Linked DNA regions of Maricaulis maris. The protein of the gene in region 3 interacts with the protein of the main gene of each other region in a pairwise test. Links are inferred from orthologs where the notes say so. Each region holds a gene or a part of one and is shown on either strand. Other genes may lie near its edges. The genes, in order: tsaE, AAA969_RS07465 and rlmB.

Region 1 (2,886 bases), 750 kb from region 3 along the record:
GGAGCTGGAACTCGGTGATGTCGATCTCGCTGACGTGGCGCGCGAAGCCGCCGACCTCGTCGCGGCCCGCGCCGATCATCACGCCATCAAGCTGACGGTTGATATCGAGGACGGGCTTGGCTTGCTGCGGGCGGACCGCAACAGGCTGAAACAGGTCTCGATGAATCTTCTGTCCAACGCCATCCGCCACGTCGCGACCGGCGGAGACGTCACCATCGGCGCTCGCCGCAATGGCGAGGACATCACGCTCTGGGTCAAGGATGACGGCGAGGGCATCGCGCCGGAGAAACAGGCCAGCGTGTTTGATCGCTTCGCCCGCGGTGAACGCGGTGGCGCCGGTCTCGGCCTGTCCCTCGTGAAGGAAATTGCCGAGCTGCATGGCGGCTGGGTCGAGCTTCAGTCGGAGCCGAAGCAGGGCACGCTGGTGTCCTGCCATCTGCCGCGGGAGCCACGCAGCTCTGCCGTGCCGCCGGAGCTCGATCTCACCAGTCGTGCCGTGACGCGCCTCGCCGGCGACCGGGCCCGCGCCGAATAGGCCGGCCACCCGCTCGTTCTGGCGATAGCGTCGAATGTGGGCCTCAGCCCTGTTTTTTCGGCATCCGAACGATCAGGCCGTCGAGCATGTCGGCGACCTTGATCTGGCAAGACAGCCGCGAGGTCTCCTGGACCTCCTCGGCGAAGTCGAGCATCGACTCTTCCATCGTCTCGCGCGAACCCGTCTTGTCGGCCCAGGCCGGGTCGACATAGACGTGGCAGGTGGCACAGGCACAGGCGCCGCCGCAATCCGCGTCGATGCCCGGGACCAGATTGCGCACTGCGCCTTCCATCACGGTCAGTCCGGTGGCCACGTCGATAACGTGTTCGGTTCCGTTGTGCTCGATATAGGTAATCTTCGGCATGCCAGTCTCCGTTGGATGCAGAGCACATGAACAGCGTTCACCGCCGAGTCAAGATTCAGCCTCACCGCTTGCCGTGACGGGCGGGCTTCGCTAAGCGCAATCCATGGGTAATTCCAACACTGTTTCCTTGCCCGATCTGGCGGCAACGCAGGCACTGGCCCTCCGGCTCGCCCGGGCGCTTCAGCCCGGCGACACGGTCTTCCTGACCGGCGACCTCGGGGCCGGAAAGACTACCTTCGCCCGGACCATCATCCGCGAATTGTGCGGCGTCGAGGACGCGCCCAGTCCGACCTACACGATCATCCAGACCTATGACCTCGACGACGGAGAGCTTTGGCATGCCGACCTCTACCGGATCGAGGAGGCCGGCGAGCTTGACGAGCTGGGTCTGGAGGATGCCTTCGGTGAAGTGGCGCTTCTGATTGAATGGCCGGACCGCCTCTTCGGCCTTGTCCCGGAAGACCGGCTCGAAGTGACGCTTGAAATGGTCGGGGAAAGCGCGGGCGATGCCATGGACACGCCGCGGCGGGCTGGCTTAACAGGGTTTGGCGAGTGGGAGACACGCCTTGACGATATCTGACCGCCAGGCCGCAATGACGGCCTTCCTCGAGGCCGCCGGCTGGGCCGATGCTGTGCACCATCCCTTGCCGGGCGATGCCTCAACGCGACGCTATATCCGGTTGGAGCGCGCCGGGGAGCGCGGTGGTGAGCGAGCCATGTTGATGGACGCGCCGGCCGCTGCCGAAGCGCCTGTTTGTCCGCCTGATGCCAGCCCGGAAGAGCGCGCGGCGCTGGGCTATAATGCGGTGGCCCGGCTGGCCGGGTCCAATCTGATCGCCTTTGCCGGTCTCGCCGACGCCCTGTGCGAGCGCGGGTTTTCAGCGCCGACCATCCTCGCCAGCGATGTCGAGGCGGGGTTTCTCCTGCTGGAGGATCTCGGCGATGACCTGATTGCCCGTCTTCTGCCCGGCGATCTGCATGAGGGGACGCTCTATGCACGCGCCGTTGATGTTCTGGCGGCCATCTACCGGTCCAGTTTCCCGGCCGCTGTGGAGCGCGACGGCCAATCCTGGCCGCTGCTGGGCTATGACGCGACGGCGTTGCAGGCGGAAGCCGACCTCTTTCTCGACTGGTTCCTGGCCAAGCAAGCCGGGGTCACACTGGATGACGCTGCTCGCGCCGACTGGCAGGCGATCTGGGCGCGGGCCTTCAAGCGGCTCGATCATTGTCCGCCGGGTCTCGTTTTGCGCGACTTTCACGCCGAGAACCTGATCTATCTCCCGGACCGGGATGGCGAGGCCAATATCGGCCTGCTCGACTTCCAGGACGCGCTGATGGGGCATCCTGCCTACGACCTCGTCTCGCTGCTCGAGGATGCCCGCCGCAATGTCGAGCGCAAGCTCGCGGTGCCGCTCAAGGCGCGCTTTGTCGAGCAGGCCGGGATCGCCGATGCCGCCGGCTTCGACGCGGCCTATGCCGTGCTCGGTGCCCAGCGCAATGCCAAGATCCTCGGCATTTTTGTCCGGCTGGCCGTCCGCGATGGCAAGCAGCGCTATCTCGATCTGCTGCCGCGGGTCGCGCGCCACTTCGTTGCCGATCTTCAGCACCCGGCCCTGATGCCGCTTCACATGTGGGTGAAATCCCACGCCCCGCAGGTCTTCGCGGAAGCGCACAAATGATCGAGATCCGCACCGCCATGGCGCTCGCCGCCGGCCTGGGAACGCGGATGCGTCCGATCACCAATGAGCGCCCGAAAGCGCTGGTTGAGGTTGGGGGCAAGACCCTGCTCGACTGGGCGCTGGACCGGTATGCCGCGGCCGGTGTCGAGCGCTGCGTGGTCAATATCCACCATTTCGCGGATATGATGGAAGCCCATCTTGCGGACCGGACCGGTGCACCCGCGGTGACAATCTCGGACGAACGCGGTGCGGTGCTCGAAACCGGAGGCGGTGTCGTCAAGGCGCTGCCGGAGCTGGGCAGCGATCCG
Region 2 (3,098 bases), 720 kb from region 3 along the record:
CGTTGATGGCTTTCCAGCCGGCAATCGACGACCCATCGAACATCACGCCATCTTCAAAGAAGTCTTCGTTGACTTCCGAACGGTCGAAGGTGACGTGCTGCAGCTTGCCGCGCGGGTCGGTAAAGCGCAGGTCGACATACTTGATGTCTTCGTCTTTGAGCTTCTTGAGAATTGCGTCTGACATGGGCCAGGCTCCGGATTTCTGATCAGGTTGGGTTAAAGGGCATCGCGGCCGGTTTCGCCGGTCCGGATGCGGATCACGCTTTCGATCGGGCTGACGAAAATCTTGCCATCACCGATGCGGCCCGTCTGGGCGGCATTCTGAATGGCTTCGACAGCGGCGTCCACACGGTCGGCGGGAAGCACCAGCTCGATCTTTATCTTGGGCAGGAAATCGACGACATACTCAGCGCCGCGATATAATTCGGTATGCCCCTTTTGCCGACCAAAGCCCTTGGCTTCGATGACAGTCAGGCCTTGCACACCGATTTCCTGCAGGGCCTCCTTCACGTCATCAAGCTTGAAGGGTTTGATGATGGCTTCGATTTTCTTCATCACGGACTCCATGATCTCAAGGCGAGGCTAGCGGTCGGGAGCGGTGTGACAAGACAGAAACCGGACGCCGCGGCAGCGCCGGGTTAATATGCCTCACAATCGGGCAGGTCTGCCTCACAATGGTGCGTCGATAATGACTGAGATCCTGGCTACCGCCGACAGCGCCCGTTGCGATCGCTATGCGGTCGAAAACGGCATTGGCTCCCAAACCCTTATGAGCAATGCGGGACACGCGGTTGCGTCTGCGATTCGGGCCCGTTGGGCGCCGCGTCCGGTTCTGGTGCTGGCCGGCCCCGGCAATAATGGCGGGGATGGCCTGATCGCGGCAACCGCCTTGCGGGCGGCCGGCTGGCCGGTACGGGTGGTGTTGTTCGCGGAACCGCAGGATCTTGTCGGGGACGCGGCCTGGGCTCTGGCCGTCTGGGATGCGCCGGTGCTGGCGCCCGAACCGGTGGTCTGGGGCGATGCGGCTCTGGTGGTCGACGCCCTGTTCGGTGCCGGCCTCTCGCGTCCGGTCGCCGGCCTTCCAGCCAGCTGGCTGGACGCCTTGTCGACCCGATCCTGTCCGGTCGTGGCCATTGATCTGCCAAGCGGCATTCGCGGCGACGCCCGACCCCTGTCCGGCATGGCGAGCAAGGCCGATTTGACGGTCACGTTTCACCGTAGAAAGCCGGCTCATGTGATTGAACCTCATGCGGAAATGTGCGGTGAGGTCGAGTGCGCGGACATCGGGGTGCCGCAGGGGTGGGAGGCCGCTATCAGCCCTGTCGCTCAAGAGGTTTTCCGGCCCCGCTGGCGACCGCTTGAGCTTGCCGAAGCCCCTGCGACGCACAAGCACCAGCGTGGCCGGGTCGCTGTGTTCAGCGGCGCGGCCTCGGCGACCGGTGCGGCCCGCCTGTCTGCCCTTGCCGCGCTGCGCGCCGGTGCCGGCCTGGTGACGATCTGTTCGCCGCCGGCGGCCATGCTGGTCAATGCCGCGCGGCTCACCGCGGTCATGCTGGCGCGCTGGGAAGGCGGTCCCGACACGCGCCGTGTTCTGGAGGAGCTGCGCGCGGAGGCGGCCGTTCTCGGACCAGCGATGGGCGTCGGCGAGGCAACACGCAATGCCGTGCTGGCAGCGCTAGAAACAGGTCTTCCCCTGGTCCTCGATGCCGATGCCCTGACCAGTTTTGAGCAGGCCCCCGAGGCGCTGCTGACCCGCCTGCATCCGGCCTGTGTCCTGACGCCCCATATGGGAGAGTTCGCGCGCCTGTTCGGCGAGCACGACGCCGAGGCCAACAAGATCGAGCGCGCCCAGGCCGCCGCCGAGGCCTGCTCCTGTACCGTTCTCCTGAAAGGACCGGCGACGGTCGTGGCGTCACCGGGCGCGGTGCCCCTGATCAATCGCCATGCCAGTCCCTGGCTTGCGACCGCCGGAAGTGGTGATGTGCTCGCGGGGATCGTGGCAACAGGTCTGGCCGCCGGGATGTCACCGCATGACGCGGCAGCGTCTGCTGCCTGGCTGCACGGGGATGCCGGTCGGCGGCTGGGTGCCGGATTGGTGGCCGAGGATCTGCCGGACTGTCTGCCGCAAGTCCTCAGAGCCTTGGCCGACAGCCACCGCCGCGAGGCGGCGTTCAGCCATCTGCTCACGCATGGAAGCTAAGCGTTTGCGGGGCTTGGAAGTTGTGCCGGACCGGTACATGGTCGGCCAACGTCCGTCGCCCGGGGGATATCATGGCTGAATCGACTTATCGCGCAGACACGCAACTCGACGCTGACGCGCTCGCCTTCCACATGAAGCCGACGCCCGGCAAGCTGGCGGTCACTGCGACCAAGCCAATGGCGACCCAACGCGATCTGGCCCTGGCCTACAGCCCCGGCGTCGCGGCCCCGGTCCGCGCGATCGCGGAGGATCCGGATACGGTTTACGACTATACCTCCAAGGGAAACATGGTCGCCGTTGTCTCGAACGGAACGGCGATTCTCGGCCTCGGCAATCTTGGGCCGGCAGCCTCCAAGCCGGTGATGGAAGGCAAGGCGGTCCTGTTCAAGCGTTTTGCCGATATCGACGCGGTCGACATCGAGGTCGACTACACCGATCCGGACAAGTTCATAGACTGCGTTCGCGGCTTTGGTGACACCTTCGGCGGGATCAATCTGGAAGACATCAAGTCCCCGGAATGCTTCGAGATCGAGACGCGCCTGCGCGAAGAGCTCAACATCCCGGTCTTTCACGATGACCAGCACGGTACGGCCATCATCGCGGCGGCCGGTCTGATCAATGCCTGCGACCTCACTGGTCGCCGCATGGAGGACCTCAAGGTCGTCCTGTGTGGCGCTGGCGCCGCGGGCCTGACTGTCCTCGAACTCATCGAGTCGATGGGCGTGAAGTCGGAAAACACGATCGTCGTCGATATTGACGGTGTCGTTTATGAAGGCCGTCCGGGCGGTCATGACCGTCTCAACAAACACGCAATCAAGACCGACAAGCGCACGCTTGCGGATGCCGCCGAGGGTGCTGACGTGCTGCTCGGACTTTCTGCTGCAGGCGTTTTCACAAA
Region 3 (3,087 bases):
GTCGTCATCTTCCGGACAGCGCATCGCAGGGCGACGTTCTCCATTATCACCGAGGCTTGCATCCGATCCGGTATCGGCATGCATCAGGGGATAAACACGTGAACAGGGACGACCCATGACCAAGACCTTCCTTCTCTCCACAGGCGCCGCGCTGGCCGGCCTCGCACTCTTCTCGGTTGCTGCAAGCGCGACCCAGTTGGCCGGAGCGCCGCAGAGCTATTCCGGCACCGCACTGGAGATCGAGAATTTCGTCGGACGGATCGAGATCCGCACCGGCAGCGCCGACACCGTTAGCGTGGCCATGACCAATACCGGCGGCCATGTCGACGATCCGGTTGTCAGCGACGCCGGCGGGACCGTCCGCATTGATGGCGGACAGCGCCTGCGCAATGTCAGCTGCAACACCCGCAACAACACCACGACGATCGGCCTCAACCGGGGTCAGCGGCATAATATCGATGAATATCCCAGCCTTGTGATCACGGCCCCGGCCTCGCTCGCTCTTGAGCTCGAGAACAGCGCCTTTATCGGCCAGGCGGGTGATCTCGGCTCGCTCACGATGAACATGCGCAGCTGCGGCCGCTTCACGGCCGGTGACGTCACCGGCGACGTGAGATTGCGGATCAGCGGATCGGGCGACGTGACGACGTCGTCGATAGGTGGTCGCGCCTGGATCGACATCAACGGGTCCGGGGATGTTGTGACGGGCCCGGTCGGCGACGAGGCCAGCATTGAGATTTCCGGCTCCGGGGATGTTCTGACCGGTGATGTCAGCGGCGATGCCGAGGTCGAGATCAACGGGTCTGGCGATGTCGCGTTCGGGAGCGTTGCAGGCCTGGCGGTAAACGTCTCCGGATCCGGAGACGTCGAGGCGGCATCGGTCAATGGCGCCTTCTCAGCCCGGATTTCCGGGTCGGGCGACATCGAGGTGCATGGCGGCCGCGCGGAACCTTTTGAGGCCTCCGTCAACGGCTCGGGCGATATTGCCTTCGGCGGTACCGCCGTCAATCTGACGGTCCGCGAGAATGGTGGTGGCGACATCTCGGTCGAGGCGATCGAGGGCAGCGTGAACTGGACCCGCAATGGCCGGACGGTCATGCGTGTCGGCAACGCCAACTAGCCAAGAACCAAACCATTAGGCAGGTGGCGTCTCGTCCCGGACGGGACGCCATTTTGCTGCTTCGTAGAGGGCGATCGCGGCGGCGTTCGAGACATTGAGGCTCTCAACCGCCCCGGTCATCGGAATCCGCACCAGCTGATCGCAGCACTCGGCGACGCGCTGGCGCAGGCCCTTGTCCTCCGACCCCATCACGAGAACCAGGCCCGGACCCCAGCCCTTGCCATCCGGTGCGGCGATCGCCGTCGCCAGGTCCAGCTCGGCCTCGCCGGCCAGTCCCAGCACATGCCGCCCTGCCTTGCGAAATTCGAGCAGGGTATCGGCGATATTGGTGACGCTGACATGGGGGACCCGCTCAGCGGCACCGACTGCGCTCTTGCAGACGGTCCCGAACAGCGGCGGTGCCTTGCGGTCCTGCATGACAACGGCACGGATCCCGAAAGCGGCTGCCGAACGCAGGATCGCACCGACATTGTGCGGGTCAGTGATCTGGTCGAGGACAAGCAGGGCGCCATGGGTCGGGTCGATCACGCCATTGACCGATTCAGCGGGCAGGGCCCGGGCCTTGGCCGCGAAGCCCTGGTGTACAGCCCCGTCGGGCAGCACGTGGTCAATGGCTCTCGGCTCGACCTGCTCGTGATCGGTCCCGGCCGGAAGCTCTCGCGCGGCATTGCGGGTGACCTTGAGTTCAAGGATTTCGCGACGCTTGTTGGCGACTGCAGCGAGCACCGCATGGCGCCCCCAGACCCAGCCGGAATCGCTTGCTCCTGCAGGCTTGGAGCGGCGGGTGTAATCGGTCCGTTTGGAGGTGTTGCGCATGGGAGTCTTCGTCACTATAGTCCGCGCTCCTGTTTTGGGGCGGTCGCTTGATTTGCCGAGGCATAACATGCCTCTTCGCAAGCTGAGACTGTTTCTTGCAGGACTCCGAAAGGCCGGTTAAATCGCGGCCTGAAGGCACCCTGTGGAGGGGTGGTCGAGTGGTTAAAGGCACCAGACTGTAAATCTGGCCGCGAGAGCGTACGCTGGTTCGAATCCAGCCCCCTCCACCATTTTCCGGCTGACGACGTCGCCGGCCCTGCCTCCCTCCCGTCGATAGGTCCTTGGTCGCTTGGTCCTTGAGCGCCTTCTCCGCATGGCGGTCGCCTCAGCCAGAATGTTGTGCCCGATTTAGCCGGTTGAAACCATTTGCTGGCATGGTGGTCGGCCTGCATCTGGAGAGTGCCTTTCATGCTCAGGCGTTACTGGCCCAAAAGTCAGCCCGATCAGCATGTCGACGTCGCGTCGCGGCGCTCGCTTGCCGGGTTCTGCGTGCTGGCCGGTTCGGCCGGAGTGGCGGTCACCCTCGTCAATATGCGCTTCTTTGCCGACACCCCCGAGGCGATTACCATTGGTGGCATCGCATCCGTGCTGTGCCTGCTCGCGCCGATCTGGGTCAATGCCAATGCGGCGTTCAAATTCCGGGCGCGTGTGGTTGGCTTTGGTGTGCTGGCCTTGCTGACGGTCCTTGCCGTGATGGGGCGAACCCTCATTACGCCCAGCAATCTCCTGATGATCCCCGGGATCATGACCTTCGCCCTCGCGGTGGGGTGGCGCACCGGGCTGAGCTATCTGGTGGCGACGCTGTCGATTTATGTCTGGTGCGTGATGCAATCCTCGCAGGTCGACGCCCAGTCCGTCACCAGCTACGGCCTGACGCTGCTTGCCGCACTCGGTGGCATGGCGATCTTCGTTTTCGTCGGCGCCACCATCTTCCGCAGCGAGATGATCAATGCCGCCGAACGGCTCGAGCGTGCCAAGCGCTCGGCCGAGGCGGCAACCGATCATTTTCGCGAGCGGGCCGCGACGGACGCGCTGACCGGCGCCGCCAACCGCACGTCGATTGACAAGCTGCTCAGCGCCAGTGTCGACCGCTGCCGCGAGACCGGGACCCCGTTCGCCGTCGTCGTCTTCGACCTGGATCACTTCAAGCG

Evidence for each region.
Region 1: the proteins of rlmB (region 3) and tsaE interact in binary tests that used the Escherichia coli proteins (3 or more experiments, as listed by UniProt). The link is inferred for Maricaulis maris from one-to-one orthologs.
Region 2: the proteins of rlmB (region 3) and AAA969_RS07465 interact in binary tests that used the Escherichia coli proteins (3 or more experiments, as listed by UniProt). The link is inferred for Maricaulis maris from one-to-one orthologs.

Annotation. Positions count from the first base shown.
Region 1 is NZ_AP027270.1:120,877-123,762, forward strand. Bases 9-2,740 are described here. They hold tsaE (tRNA (adenosine(37)-N6)-threonylcarbamoyltransferase complex ATPase subunit type 1 TsaE), read left to right. Parts: upstream 9-1,002; coding sequence 1,003-1,479; downstream 1,480-2,740. Other genes in these bases: AAA969_RS00605 (PAS domain-containing sensor histidine kinase), read left to right, coding at 9-535; AAA969_RS00610 (2Fe-2S iron-sulfur cluster-binding protein), read right to left, coding at 579-899; AAA969_RS00620 (aminoglycoside phosphotransferase family protein), read left to right, coding at 1,466-2,578; AAA969_RS00625 (nucleotidyltransferase family protein), read left to right, coding at 2,575-2,740. In the rest of the region: more of AAA969_RS00605, read left to right, coding at 1-8; more of AAA969_RS00625, read left to right, coding at 2,741-2,886. UniProt on the Escherichia coli protein: Required for the formation of a threonylcarbamoyl group on adenosine at position 37 (t(6)A37) in tRNAs that read codons beginning with adenine.
Region 2 is NZ_AP027270.1:1,594,243-1,597,340, reverse strand. Bases 1-2,944 are described here. They hold AAA969_RS07465 (NAD(P)H-hydrate dehydratase), read left to right. Parts: upstream 1-688; coding sequence 689-2,200; downstream 2,201-2,944. Other genes in these bases: AAA969_RS07460 (NADP-dependent malic enzyme), read left to right, coding at 2,272-2,944; AAA969_RS07470 (P-II family nitrogen regulator), read right to left, coding at 217-555; glnA (type I glutamate--ammonia ligase), read right to left, coding at 1-184. Also shown: more of AAA969_RS07460, read left to right, coding at 2,945-3,098. UniProt on the Escherichia coli protein: Bifunctional enzyme that catalyzes the epimerization of the S- and R-forms of NAD(P)HX and the dehydration of the S-form of NAD(P)HX at the expense of ADP, which is converted to AMP.
Region 3 is NZ_AP027270.1:874,888-877,974, forward strand. Bases 37-2,969 are described here. They hold rlmB (23S rRNA (guanosine(2251)-2'-O)-methyltransferase RlmB), read right to left. Parts: upstream 1,937-2,969; coding sequence 1,136-1,936; downstream 37-1,135. Other genes in these bases: AAA969_RS03940 (GGDEF domain-containing protein), read left to right, coding at 2,345-2,969. In the rest of the region: more of AAA969_RS03940, read left to right, coding at 2,970-3,087. UniProt on the Escherichia coli protein: Specifically methylates the ribose of guanosine 2251 in 23S rRNA.